Regions from separate parts of the Pseudomonas parafulva genome, predicted to be linked through region 3. Evidence: riboswitches for the same ligand, from Rfam matches in the RefSeq annotation. Region 3 holds a riboswitch; each other region holds the start of a gene.
What was found. A riboswitch is a leader RNA that binds a small molecule or an ion and turns the genes downstream of it on or off. The one in region 3 is predicted to bind cobalamin.

Region 1 (4,682 bases), 110 kb from region 3:
GTAATGCCGAGTATATGAGGTGTTGAATTACCCTCAAGGGGCTGTTGAAAATTCCTACAAAAAGGAGGCCGATTCAGCGGCGTTTGGCCTATTGTTGGCCGCCGAACCGTAAGATCAGCTACACGCTGTGTGTACTTTACTTACGCGTGCTGACGATGCAGGGTGCTCAACCAAAGATTTGCCAATCCGCGCGGGTCGAGCTGCAAGCATCCCCTGGCAGTTGGGGCATCGACCTTGCAAACGTTCCTGCGCACACCCTCGGCAAAAGGTGCACTCGAAGGAGCAGATGAAGGCATCGAGGCTGTCACCGGGCAGGGCGGCGTCACAGCACTCGCAGTTGGGGCGCAATTCCAGCATAAGCGTGATTCCTGTCGGGACTGTCTGCACGCAGTGTGTTCCGGACCGGAACTGGCTGGCAAGCTAGACGCGGTAAAGGTGCGCATGCCCCGCACGGTAAAGGGCCGATTCGGCGAATGGCGTGTCGCCCAGTACTCGGCCCACCAGAATCAACGCGGTGCGGCGATAACCTTTGACAGTGGCGCGCTCGACGATGTCGTCCAGTGTGCCTCGCACCCAATTCTGGTCCGGCCAAGTGGCGCGGTAGACCACGGCAACGGGGCAGTCGCCACCGTAGTGAGGCAGTAGCTGTTCGACGATGCGTGCCAGGTGCTTGACCCCCAGGTGAATGGCTAGCGTCGTGCCATGGCGCGCAAGCGCCTCCAGCTGCTCGCCGGCTGGCATGGGCGAGCTGTCTGCGAAGCGGGTCAGGATCACGCTCTGGGCGACGTCGGGCAAGGTCAGTTCGCATCCCAGTAACGCGGCGCTGGCAGCCACGGCGGTGACGCCTGGCACAATCTGATAGTCGATGCCAAGACGCTGCAGATGGCGGATCTGTTCACCGATGGCGCCATAAAGGCTCGGATCACCGCTGTGCACACGCGCGACATCCTTGCCCTGCGCATGGGCGCACTCGATGGCATCGATGATCTGCTCGAGGTGCAGCTCTGCGCTGTTGATCAGGGTATCGGCGCAGTGGCCTTCCAGAACGGCAAGGGGGACCAGAGAGCCGGCATAGATGATGACAGGGCAGGTGCGAATCAGGCGCTGCCCCTTGACCGTGATCAGCTCGGGGTCGCCGGGGCCGGCGCCGATGAAGTAAACCGTCATGGTATTCCTGAATGATTGACAAGGGTGAGCGGGATCAGTGAGCGATGGCCAGGGTCGCAGGGCCCAGCGTTCGACGCGTGACCAGCAGTTGCGGGTCGCCATTGTACTGGTCAGCCATGGCCAGCGCTGCACTCTCTGCCACGCCCCAGCACCCGCTGTGCGCATAGGCGACGGCTGAGCGATGGCTCAGATGCGTTTCGAAGCGATTCAAGTGCGGTGCAGGGTAGAACACCAAGGGCAGCGCCAGGTGGCTGGCCAGTGCATGCAGCCCTGGCTCGTGCGCCTTGAGATCGATGCTGGCGATACCGTGAAGGTGCGCAGGGTCCAGGCCTCGCTGGGCGAGGCCTTGTTCGAGCAAGGTCAACAAGCTGTCCATCGGGCAACCCCTGCGGCAGCCAAACCCTACGTAGAACGGCTTCACTCTGGTCGGCTGAAGCGGCGATACAGCGCTGCGCTGATCAGGCCAAGGGCAAGCCAGAATGCTGCATTGGTGAGCCAGGACGCCAGCTGGAACTGAGTCTCCAGCGCCGCTGGAGCCAAACTCTGGTGCACTTCAGGCTGAGGAGCACCCATCACGTGCGGCAGCAGCAGGACAATGACGCCCACCCCCTTCAAGGCCCAGTGGCGGGCAAATACCAGCAGTGCCAGGCCCACGGCCGTGGCACCCGCGGCGCCAGCCCACCAGACCTGGCGTTGCGCCAAGTCCGCCGCAGCGGTGCCCGGCAGCTCCGGCGGCAGCCCGAGCGTGGGCGCCAGGCAGAACACGGCGAAACCGGCCAGGCCCCAGGCAGCACCACTGGCCGTGGTGCGCGGTTGGCGCAGGCTGTACAAGCCAGCCAGTATCAAAGCGAACCCCACCGCCACGACCAGGTTGCCGCCGGTGGTCGAGAGCGTGCGCTGCCAACCCTCTTCGGGTGACCAGGCCTCGTCACTGTGCTCATGGGCAGCCTCGGTATCTTGGGCATGGGCATGGGCATGTGCCGGGGCCGATGCCTCGTATGTCTCCGCTTCCAGGATCAGCGGGCTGACCCACAAACTTTGCAGCACGGTCAGCAGCAGTGCCGCCAGCAGTCCGCTGAAGCCCGCCGTACGGGCAATGTGCGTGATCATGGGTGGCACTCAGTGGCAGGGGAAGGCGGCGCTGTGACGGGTGTCATGCGCAGCGTTGTGAACAGCTTCGATGTGCGAGAAGCCGGCAAAGTAGACCAGGCACAAGCCCAGCAGGCTGGCGCTCACAGCGACGACAATGCGTTGGCTGAGAGATACGGGGGCAACGATACTGGTAACGTGCGGACGGGTTGTGACGGGCATTGGCGCCTTCCTCTGCGTGTTGGGGACGGGCAGGCGCGGCAGCTGCAGGCGATACCTGCAGGAATGCGACAGCGCCCGCCCACCGCGGGGTGTTGATGGACGCCAGGCCGGTCTCCGGGCTTGCGAGGAGGAGTGTATCTCCTGGGCAGCGTCACCTTCCCATGCCGAATCTCCTGGCACAGTGGTAAAGACGCCTCACTCGCTTACCGTTGCGGGGGCAGCACCGGAATAGTCAAAGCCTGCCTGACAGGCCTGCGACGCACCGATTTCCCGTTTCACCCTCTTGGGGCACCTGACGCAATGCGATAGAGAAGCACGAGCGCTGCGCTGCGTCAAATGCACAGGCGAGGCGGGTAAGCGCTCGATCATTGCTGAGCGAAGGCGATTAGCCGCTCGCCATCGAGCCGATACCGTAGCCACTCGTTCTGCGGTTGCGCCCCTAGTGCGTCATAAAACCCAATGGCCGGCTCGTTCCAATCCAGCACACTCCATTCCAGACGGCCGCAGCCTTGGGCAACCGCCTGCTTGGCAATGTGCCTGAGCAACTGACGTCCGGCGCCATCGCCACGGTCGTTTGGGGTGATGTAGAGGTCTTCCAGGTAGATGCCATTGCGCCCAAGCCAGGTCGAGTAACTGTAGAAGTAAATGGCAAAACCAATCGCACGGCCCTCACGTTCGGCCATCAGGCAATGAACGGTGCTGCCTGCGTCGAACAGGCTGCGCTCGATGTCCTGGGGAGTGGCCAGCACTTCGTCGCGGGCGCGCTCGTACTCGGCCAATTCGGTAATGAAATCCAGAATCTGTTGGGCGTCAGTGCGTAGGGCAGGGCGAATTACAAGACTCATCGAACGCTTATCCTTTATCGGCTGCGAGTGGTACAGCTATGTGTATCTGCAAAATTCTCTGTATCTGTACTGCAAGGGTGAAGCGTGCACTGGGCTAGTGTGAACCCTTTCCTGAACCCAGTGGAATACCCGTCATGCTCGCCTCGCTCGACCTGCTGATCGCCTTCGTCCTGTTCGCATTCGTTTCTTCCATCACTCCTGGGCCCAACAACACCATGCTATTGGCTTCGGGCGTGAATTTCGGTGTGCGCCGCTCGGTGCCACATGCGCTGGGCGTCAGCGTAGGGTTCATGGTCATGGTGCTTGCCGTCGGCCTGGGCCTGGGAGAGGTGTTCAAGGCCTGGCCTGCGCTCTACACCGTACTGCGCTATGCCGGAGCGGGCTATCTGCTTTACCTGGCTTGGAAAATCGCCACCTCAGGGCCGGTTGGCACCGCTTCTGCGGCAGAGCCCAAGCCTATTGGCTTCTGGGCTGCGGCTGCTTTCCAATGGGTCAACCCGAAGGCCTGGGTCATGGCCATCGGCGCAATAACCACCTATACCCCGGCGCAAGGCTACGTCGCGAACGTGGTGGTCATCTCCGCCTTGTTCGCTTTGGTGAACCTGCCCAGCGTGGGGGTATGGGTCATGTTCGGCAGTGCGCTGCGCGGTCTGCTGCAGAACCCGCGCTGGCTGATGCTGTTCAATGTCCTGATGGCTGCACTGCTGGTCATTTCTCTCTACCCGCTGCTGTTTGTAGAATCGGCGTTTCACCCTTGATGCAGAAGGCAGCGCCCATCATGCAACTGACACCGTGGTCCCACGACTGTAGCGAAGGGTTCACCCTGCGCGGCTGGCGCAGCGAGCCTACAGGGCGACCCCTGCTGCACGTTCTGCACGGCAACGGGTTCTGCTCGCTGGCCTATCAACCGTTGCTGATGCACCTGGGGCTGCACTTCGATCTTTGGCTCAGCGACGTCCAGGGGCATGGGGACAGTGACCACGGCGGCCCATTCCGTGGCTGGAACCGCACGGCCGCGCTGGCCGCCGAAGCCTTCAGCGCACACGTGGCTGAGTATGGCAACGTACCCCGGCTTGCCATCGGTCATAGCTTCGGTGGAGTGCTCACCGGGTTGCTGCTGGCCAATGAGCAGCAGCTGTTCGAGCGCGCGGTGCTACTCGACCCGGTGATCTTCAGCCGGCGCATGCTGTTTTCGATGAAGCTGGCCGCCTGCTTCGGGTTGAATCGGCACCATGCGCTGGCGCGCAAAACGGCCGGCAGGCGCAGCACCTGGCCGGACCGCCCCTCAGCCATGACTTCCTTGCAAGGGCGGGGCATTTTCAAAGGCTGGACCGACGCGGCATTGCAGGCCTACGTGGC
Region 2 (4,682 bases), 1.2 Mb from region 3:
TGGATGGCGCAGGCGAGCGAGGCCAAGTCCATCTCAGGCAGCGTGCGGCGCCCGAAAATGTGGGGCTCACGGTTGTCCATCAAGGCGGCGACCCACAGTTCGGCGCAATCGTTGATGCCCTCTACCTTGAGCTTCATGAATTCGTCCGAGCGCTCGCCCAGCGCCTGTGCAGTCAACGCCCGCTCGGCCTCCACCAGTGCCTGGATGCGCCCACGCAAGGCCCGCTCGGTGATGCGGATGAACCGCCATGGCTGCATCAAGCCCACGCTCGGTGCCTGGTGGGCTGCGCTGAGTAACCGTGTCATGACCTGCGGCGCCACCTCGCCTTGAACGAAATGGCGCATGTCGCGCCGCTCGCCGATGGCGCGATAGACCGCGGCACGCTCCTGGTCGCTGAACGCATGCTCGCTCATGGGCAAAGCAGCGCTGCGGCCGCCTCCGGGTTGGAGGGGAAGTAGAAGTGCACGTAGGACGCGGTCAAGCGGCCCAGCCGATACACGGCTTCGTTGCCGCGCCCGCCGTTGGGGCTCAACCCACGTGCCAGCGGCTTGAGCGCAGTGCTGGTCAGGGAGTGGTGGTAGGTATGGCCGCGCAGTGTGCCCTCGGGCAGCTCGACCGCTTGCAGGGCCAGGGCCGCCAGGCGCTTTTGCATGGTCGCTTCACCTGGCAGCAACCCGAGCAACTCGACCCTGTCCCCGGCCACGTCGGTCAGCGCGTCGAGCAGATACAGCATGCCGCCGCATTCGGCCAGCAGTGGCTTGCCTTGGGCGTGATGGGCGCGGATGGCCTGGCACATTGAGGTATTGCGCGCCAGGGCATGGTGGTGCAACTCGGGGTAACCGCCGGGCAGGTACAGGCTGTCCACTTCGGGCAGCTGCGCATCATGCAGGGGGGAGAAAAACTGCACCTGTGCGCCTAGACGGCGCAACAGGTCCAGGTTGGCGCCATAGAGAAAGGCAAAGGCTTCGTCGCGGGCTACACCGATACGTACACCCGCCAAGGTAGCCTGGGCGGATAGCGGATCGGCCGGCTCGAAGGTGACGGCCGGTGGCAACGCGGCATCGCAGCTGGCGCCCAATGCTTGGGCAGCAGCGTCCAGACGTGCGTCCAGGTCGTTCAACTCGCTGGCCTGCACCAACCCCAGGTGACGGCTGGGCAGTTCGATGCCGCGCTCGCGGGACAAGCCGCCATACCAACGCAGGCCCTCCGTCAGGCTGCCTTCGAGCAGTTGCGCATGACGCAGGCTGCCCACCCGGTTGGCCAACACTCCGGCAAACGGCAGGTCCGGCTGATAACGCGCCAGGCCCAGGGCCAGCGCGCCAAAGGTCTGGGCCATGGCCGTACCATCAATCACCGCCAGCACCGGCACACCGAAGTGACGCGCCAGGTCGGCACTCGAAGGGGTGCCGTCGAACAGCCCCATCACCCCTTCGATGAGGATCAGGTCGGCTTCACCTGCCGCCTCCCAGAGCAGCCGGCGGCTCTCCTCGGCACCGATCATCCACAGGTCGAGCTGGCGAACGGGTGCACCGCTGGCACGTTCGAGAATCATGGGGTCAAGAAAGTCAGGCCCGCATTTGAACACCCGCACCTTGCGGCCCAGATTCCGGTGCAGGCGCGCCAGCGCGGCAGTGACCGTGGTCTTGCCTTGGCCAGAGGCCGGTGCGGCAATCAGAACGGCGGGGCAATGGCGGGCCTGGCTCACAGCTCGACGCCCTTCTGGGCACGGATACCGGCCTGGAACGCGTGCTTGAGCATACCCATTTCGGTCACGGTGTCGGCCAGCTCGACCATTTCAGGCTTGGCCGCGCGACCGGTGACGATGACGTGCTGCATGGGAGGGCGGGCCTGGATGTCCGACAGCACCTGGTCCAGATCAAGGTAGCCGTGCTTGAGCGCGATGTTGAGCTCGTCGAGCACCACGAACTGCACCGCAGGATCCTGCAGCAGTTGCCGGGAGACGGCCCACGCCGCTTCTGCCGCCGCAATGTCACGCTGGCGGTCCTGCGTCTCCCACGTGAAGCCCTCGCCCATCACGTGGTAGCGCACCTGTTCGGGAAAGCGCCTGAAGAACAGCTCTTCGCCGGTGCTGTTGCGGCCCTTGATGAACTGCACCACGCCGCACTGCATGCCGTGGCCCAGGGCCCGGGCCAGCATGCCGAAGGCCGAGCTGCTCTTGCCCTTGCCATTGCCGGTGAGCACCAGCAGCAGGCCGCATTCGTTAGGGGAGTTGGCAATGCGCTCGTCAATGACCGCTTTCTTGCGCTGCATCCGTGCCAGATGGCGTTCGTCGCGCTCGGTGGCGTCGCTCATGGGAAGTTCTCCGCTGGCTGACACCACGATCGAGCGCCGTGTCAGGGAATGGGCAGGCAAACGGAGCGCGCGCAGGGGCATTGGCCAAAGCCAGAGTGCACCGCGCATCACCCTCCGTGATGCCGTTGGCAGTATCAGGCCGGTCTCCGGGCTCATGAGCGGGCCACTGGCCCTGACCTGCGCGCCTTCCCGGGGATCGTACCCAGTGGCCCTGCGCGGCCGTCTCTCACCTACCGTTGCGGGGGCAGCGCCGGAATCGCACCCTGCGGGCGCTCACCGACTTCCCAGTTTCACCCTGGCCAGACGTGGCTGGCGGGGCACCTGAAACACGCGCGAAGGTTAGAGGGTTGCACCCGGAGCGTCAATCGACGCGGCTCGCCTGGCGGCACAGCAGCGATCGCCGAGCCGCCGATGCAGCCCCTGCCGCCTGTGCGAATGAACCCGCGGCATTCCCTACCCTCTGAATCAATAGAACCTGCCGAGGACGCCGACCATGAACCGCGTGGCACTGCCTGTTGTACTTGTTGTAAGCCTGGGTTTGAGTGGCTGCGGCGAAAGGGCGCGTTATACGGTGGCCGACGGCAGCGGCCCCACACCGCAGCTGCCCTCCCCTGCCAAAACCCTGCTACCCACCGTGAACATCGCGCCAGCCGTCGGCTGGCCCGCCGGACGCATGCCCCAGGCTGCACCCGGGTTGCAGGTGTCGCGCTTTGCCGGTGACCTCGACCATCCGCGCTGGCTCTATGTGCTGCCCAATGGCGACGTGCTGGTGGCAGAAACCAACGCACCTGCCAAACCCGAAGACGCCAAGGGTATCCGCGGATGGGCCATGAAGCGGGTCATGGCACGCGCGGGGGCCGCCGTGCCCAGCCCTGATCACATTACCCTGTTGCGCGACGCGGACCAGGACGGCGTTGCGGAAATCCGCCATACCTTTGCCGACGGGCTGAACTCACCCTTTGGCATGGCGCTGGTAGGCACCGATTTTTACGTGGCCGATACGGATAAACTGCTGCGTTTTCACTACCAGCCCGGTGCACGCCAAGTAACCGGTCCGGCAGAGGTGGTCACCTCACTGCCAGCCGGCCCGTTGAATCACCACTGGACCAAGAATGTCATCGCAAGCCCCGATGGACGGCGCCTCTATGTCACCGTGGGCTCGAACAGCAACGTGGGTGAAAACGGCCTCGATCAGGAGCAGGGGCGCGCCGCGATCTGGGAGATCGACCCCAGCACCGGAAAGCACCGCCTGTTCGCCACCGGCCTGCGCAACCCCAACGGGCTTGCCTGGGAGCCTCACAGTGGCGCGCTCTGGACCGCAGTCAACGAACGTGACGAAATCGGCAGCGACCTGGTACCGGATTACATCACTTCGGTACAAGCAGGTGGATTCTATGGTTGGCCCTATAGCTACTATGGCCAGCACGTGGATGAGCGCGTGCAGCCCCAGGACCCTGCCAAGGTCGCCCAGGCACAGGTACCCGACTACGCCGTGGGGCCGCATACCGCTTCACTGGGGTTGGCCTTCGCCGGGCCGGGTGTGTTGCCGGCGCGTTTTGGGGCAGGTGCATTGATTGGCCAGCATGGGTCCTGGAACCGCAAGCCCCACAGCGGCTACAAGGTGATATTCGTACCCTTCGACGCCTCGGGAAAGCCGTCGGGCAAGCCCATGGACGTGCTCGATGGGTTCCTGAATGAAAGCGGCCAAGCCATGGGCCGCCCCGTGGGGGTTGCCCTGGATGGCCACGGGGCCGTGCTGGTAGCTGACGATGTGGGCAATACCATCTGGCGCGTCAGCAAAGCTCGGTGATCGGGCTCAGGGGTTCTGGGCCAGGTGCCCTTGTGGGATGACCCGCTTGGCCTGCAGGTAGGCCTTGGCCCAGTAGCTGTTTGACAGATAGTCCAACCGCACCGTACCGCCGGTGCGGGGCGCATGCACGAAGCGCCCGTCCCCTACATAAATACCAGCATGGCTTACCTGCGAACCGCCACTGGTCGCGAAGAACACCAGGTCACCGGACTGCAAGGACTTCACATCCACAGTAGGCGCACGCATGCCGATCATCTCCCGCGTGGAGCGCGGCAGGCTGATGCCGGCGGCATCGCGGTAGACGTACTTGATCAGACCACTGCAGTCGAAACCCGAATCGGGCGTATTGCCGCCCCAGCGGTAGGGCGTGCCAACCAGACCAATGGCGCGAATCAGTACGTCATCGGCAGTGGGCGAGAAGCTGGGTTGGCTATAGGTAACCTGAGGCTGCACGACCCGTGTAGGGGCAGGTGCCTGGGGTTGGCTCGAGCAGGCCGCCAGTAAGGCTGCCAGGGAAATGAAAGCGAAGCGCGCCATCGTTGTCATGGCCAAAACATCC
Region 3 (4,682 bases):
CTCATGACACCCTCGTTGTCTTGCAAGTGCCCACGTTCGGGCTGCTGTTATATGCGCACACGCCACCTTAATACATCTTCGCCGGATCGGAAATGTCCTATCACCACTTGATGCTCGGCCCTTCAAGGCGTAAGGCGCAGTCGAGCCTCAGCGCATCGAGCAGCACCTGGTCATGGGAAGCGATCATCAGCGCACCGGTGAACTGCTCCAGCATCTTTTGCAGGGCCTTGAGCGATGGCAGGTCGAGGTGGTTGCCAGGTTCGTCCAGTAGCAGCAGTTCCACCGGTCGCCTGCGGTACAGGATCCCCGCCAGAGCCGCCTTCATGCGCTCGCCTCCACTGAGTAGGCTGCTGGGCAGCGCGACACGTGCAGCGTCCAGGCCCAGCTGAGCCAGCAGCATGCGTACATGGCTCTGATCCAGTGCCGGGTTGGCCTGTTGTACGTGTTCCAGCGCGCTTACGTCGGCCGACAACACGCTGCAGTGCTGGTCGAGCAGCGCCGTTTGGTCTGTGACCTTGAGGTGGCCTGCAGGCGCTGGCAACTGGCCGGCGATCATTTTCAGCAGTGTGCTCTTGCCGCTGCCATTGACGCCCGTCAGGGCACAACGTTGGCCCTGGCGCAGGCTGAGGTCGATGGGTACTTGTGTGCCATGCGGCAGGCGCAAGGCTTGCAGCAGTACCACCTGCCGCTGGACATTGGGCTCAAGCGTTGGCGTGTGCACGGTAATTTCGCAGGCTCTTTCGACCGCTTGCGCAGCGTCCCGCACCCTGTCGATCAGCTGTTGCCCGGCCGCCCGATGGCGTCGGCGCTGCTTGCCAAGCGTCGCCTGGCCGCCTTGCTGCTGGTGATCGAGCAGGATCTTGGCTTGGTTCACGCCCTTGGCCTTGCGCCCCGCCCGGGCCTGGGCTTTGTCCAGTGCCTGGCGTTGCTGTAGCTGGGCTCTGGCTTGCTGCTGCTGGGAGCGCTTGAGGTGTGCCAACTGCTGCACAGCTTGCGTGGTCTCGCAGCGCTTTCGTGCCTGATAGTGGCTGAAGTTGCCGCCATAGGCTTTCAGGCCCAGGCTTGACAGTTCGAGGATACAGTCCATGTGCTCGAGTAGAGAACGGTCATGGCTTATCACGAGCAAGCCGCGGTTCCAGGTTTGCATCATCGCCAGCCACTGCGTGCGACCGTGGTCGTCCAGGTGGTTGGTAGGTTCATCGAGTATGAGAAAGTCGGCCTCGCTCAACCAGGCGCCAATCAGCGCCACGCCCATGGCCTGCCCGCCGCTCAGGGTATGGACAGGGCGTTGCAGGTCCAGGTGGCCCAGGCCATGGCGGTGCAGCTGGGCGCGCAGGCGCTCGGGCGCATCCCAGCGCTCGCCGACGGTGTCGAAGTCAGCCGCCTCCACGCTGCCGAGTGCGATCCGTTCGAGCGCTGCGATCAAGGGCCCCATCTGGGCCAGATCGGCCACGGTCTTGCTGGTGTCGATCACCTGTTGATCGACAAGATGGACACGGCCCAAGCGCTGGCACGTGCCGCTGCTGGGTGAACGCCGGCCAGCGAGCAGTTGGCCAAGCAGGGTCTTGCCCACGCCGTTGCGGCCTACCAGGCCGGTCCGGGTAGTGTCGAAGGTCTGGGTGAGATCGGTGAACAGTGGCCTGCCATCTGGCAAGACCAGGGTGACGCTGTCCAGCGTCAGGATAGACGTAGTCGTCATGTGCAACTCCACAAATGCCGCGACATTTCCGGTGGCGACCGGAAAGTGAAGACTGGCCGTCAAGCAGACGGCGGCATCAATGGCGCATTGGACGAATACCTCATGAAGGGGAAGTGGGAAGGGTAGAGGAGGATGGTCAGCGCGTAAAGCGGGCAGGCGATGAAGAGAAAGGGTACTGCCTTGCACTTTATTCGTGGGTGGCGAGGGCGAGGGCGGGACGAAGGTCGCCGTCTGGCAGCAGTGCGGGTCCCCACAGCCTCGACAACGGTTGACCACCCGACAGCCACTGCGTAGCCTTGGCCGTTCGAGGTTCTCCGGCCAGGCCGGAGCTAAGACGGGAACGCGGTTCAAGCCGCGGCTGCCCCCGCAACTGTAGGCACCATTGATGGGTCGACACTGCCACTGCGCCAAGCGCGGGAAGGCGTCTTCCCCCAAGCCCGGTCCTGATGACCGTGCCTGGCGCAGGTGCAAGCCAGGAGACCTGCCTCGCAACGTTTTCGACTTTAAACCGGGCGGGGTGATCCGGTGGCGAACATGCCTGGCCTGTCTGGTCGGCGGCGCTCGTCCTGCATGCCCGCGCCATTCTGCCAAGGGCACTGCAACATGAAAACACTGGCCAAGCTCCCCGTTACCATCGTCACCGGCTTCCTGGGCTCGGGCAAGACTACCCTGTTGCGCCACATGCTCGACAACGCACAGGGTCGGCGCATCGCCGTGATCGTCAACGAATTCGGCGAGCTGGGCATTGATGGCGACATCCTCAAGCAGTGCAGCATCGGCTGCACCGAGGAAGAGGCCAATGGCCGGGTGTACGAACTGGCCAACGGTTGCCTGTGCTGCACCGTCCAGGAAGAGTTCTTCCCGGTGATGCGCGAACTGGTGGCGCGCCGCGGCGACCTGGACCATATCCTGATCGAAACCAGCGGCCTGGCGTTGCCCAAGCCGCTGGTACAAGCCTTCCAATGGCCTGAGATCCGCACCGCCTGCACCGTCGATGCGGTGATCACCGTGGTCGACAGCCCCGCCGTTGCCGCAGGCACTTTCGCCGCCTACCCGGACCAGGTCGACGCCCAGCGCAAGCTGGACCCGAACCTGGACCACGAGTCCCCCCTGCACGAGCTGTTCGCTGACCAACTGGCCAGCGCCGACCTGGTTGTGTTGAACAAAGCCGACCTGATCGATGCCGATGGCCTGGCCAAGGTGCGTGCCGAGGTCGCCGAAGAGCTGCCAGCGGCTGTCAAAGTCATCGAAGCCAGCAGTGGCAAGTTGCCGCTGGAGGTGTTGCTGGGCCTGGGCGCCGAGTCCGAGCAGCACATCGACGCCCGCCCGACCCACCACGATGCCCATCACGACGGCGATGACCATGACGACCATGACCATGATGCCTTCGATTCCATCTCCATCGACCTCCCCGAATCCGATGAGCGGGTGCTGATCGAGGCGCTCAACCAACTGGTGGTCGAGTACGGCATCCTGCGCGTCAAAGGCTTCGCCGCCATCGCTGGCAAGCCGATGCGCTTGCTCATCCAGGGGGTAGGTACGCGCTTCGACAAGCACTTCGACCGCGCCTGGCGCGCCGAAGAGCCGCGCGTCACGCGCCTGGTGCTGATCGGTCAGGACCTTGACCCCGCCCAGCTCGAAGCGCGTCTGCGCCACGCTCTGGGCGCCTGACCCATGCACCTGCTGCGGACCCAGCCCGGCGGCTTCGTGCCCGACGACAGCATTGCCGACCTCGGCCAGACGCCAGCCGAACTGGTCATCCTCTGCAGCGGGGATTCGCACCTGGCCTTGCTCGCCGACAGCGCCGAGCAGCTGCCCGGCGACTATCCCAGCTTGCGCCTGGCCAACCCCATGCAGGTGCAGAACCACGCTTCGGTCGACCTTTATGTCGATCAGGTCTTGCAGCACGCCAAGGTCATCCTGGTGTCGCTGCACGGCGGCGTGGGGTACTGGCGCTACGGTGTGGAACAGTTGGTTACGCTCGCCGAGCGCGGCGTGCACGTGATTCTGGTGCCCGGCGACGACCGTCCCGACCCGGAACTGACCGGGCTTGGGTCCGTGCAGGGGGCGCAAGCCGAGCAGTTGTGGCACTACCTTCGCCAGGGTGGCAAGGCCAACGCACTCAATCTGTTCTACTACCTTGCCAGTCAGTGGCTGGACCGTGACTATCCCTGGGCCGAGCCGCGGGCGTTGCTTCGCACGACGGTTTACCACCCTCAGGTGGGCAGTGGGGCGCTGGAGGACTGGTACCCGCACTGGCATGCCGATCATCCGGTGGCGCCGATACTGTTCTATCGCTCGCACCTGCAAGCAGCGAACACGGCTTTCATCGATGTGTTCTGCCAGCGCCTGCAGGCAGCAGGTTTGAACCCGTTGCCGATTGCGGTGGCCAGCCTGAAGGAAAGCGCCTGCCTGGAACAGGTCGAAGCATGGCTCGACATGGTCGGCGCCGAGGTTGTGCTCAACACCACGGGTTTCGCCCTGTCCAGCCCGGAGCGTCCTAACCTGCGCCCCCTAAGACGAGACATACCCGTGTTGCAGGCCATTTGCGCGCAGGACAACCAACCGGGTTGGGAGGCCAGCGAGCAGGGCCTCGGCGCACGTGACCTGGCCATGCACATCGTGCTACCGGAACTGGACGGCCGCATCATCACCCGGCCGGTCAGCTTCAAGGACATGGCCTGGCACAGCGAACGCAGCCAATCGGATGTGGTGTGCTACCGCGCCCACCCCGAGCGCATGGATTTTGTGGCCGAGCTGGCACGGCGCTGGGTGACCCTGGCGCGCCAGCCCAATGCGCACAAGCGCGTGGCGTTGATCCTGGCAAACTACCCCACGCGCGATGGGCGCATCGGCAATGGCGTGGGCCTGGACACGCCGGCTGCGGCGCTCAATATCTTGCGTGCGCTGCGCACTGAAGGCTATCCGGTCAGCGAGCTGCCCGAGAGCGGTACCCAGTTGATCCATCAATTGCTGGGCGGTG

Region 1: linked by a shared signal. The riboswitch ahead of B2J77_RS10590 (CbtB domain-containing protein) and the one ahead of cobW (cobalamin biosynthesis protein CobW) in region 3 are both predicted to bind cobalamin.
Region 2: linked by a shared signal. The riboswitch ahead of cobO (cob(I)yrinic acid a,c-diamide adenosyltransferase) and the one ahead of cobW (cobalamin biosynthesis protein CobW) in region 3 are both predicted to bind cobalamin.

The regions. Positions count from the first base shown of each region.
Region 1 is NZ_CP019952.1:2,336,965-2,341,646, forward strand. Features, by position in the region: gene B2J77_RS10570 (DUF1272 domain-containing protein) at 115-357, opposite strand; gene cobM (precorrin-4 C(11)-methyltransferase) at 421-1,167, opposite strand; gene B2J77_RS10580 (cobalamin biosynthesis protein) at 1,202-1,588, opposite strand; gene B2J77_RS10585 (CbtA family protein) at 1,585-2,277, opposite strand; gene B2J77_RS10590 (CbtB domain-containing protein) at 2,287-2,478, opposite strand; cobalamin riboswitch at 2,566-2,789, opposite strand; gene B2J77_RS10595 (GNAT family N-acetyltransferase) at 2,844-3,323, opposite strand; gene B2J77_RS10600 (LysE family translocator) at 3,458-4,081, shown strand; gene B2J77_RS10605 (alpha/beta fold hydrolase) at 4,102-4,682, shown strand, end outside.
Region 2 is NZ_CP019952.1:3,436,022-3,440,703, forward strand. Features, by position in the region: gene bluB (5,6-dimethylbenzimidazole synthase) at 1-419, opposite strand, end outside; gene B2J77_RS15415 (cobyrinate a,c-diamide synthase) at 410-1,705, opposite strand; gene cobO (cob(I)yrinic acid a,c-diamide adenosyltransferase) at 1,702-2,313, opposite strand; cobalamin riboswitch at 2,433-2,653, opposite strand; gene B2J77_RS15425 (PQQ-dependent sugar dehydrogenase) at 2,807-4,123, shown strand; gene B2J77_RS15430 (C40 family peptidase) at 4,130-4,669, opposite strand.
Region 3 is NZ_CP019952.1:2,226,576-2,231,257, forward strand. Features, by position in the region: gene B2J77_RS10055 (branched-chain amino acid aminotransferase) at 1-26, opposite strand, end outside; gene B2J77_RS10060 (ATP-binding cassette domain-containing protein) at 101-1,699, opposite strand; cobalamin riboswitch at 1,990-2,203, shown strand; gene cobW (cobalamin biosynthesis protein CobW) at 2,303-3,370, shown strand; gene cobN (cobaltochelatase subunit CobN) at 3,374-4,682, shown strand, end outside.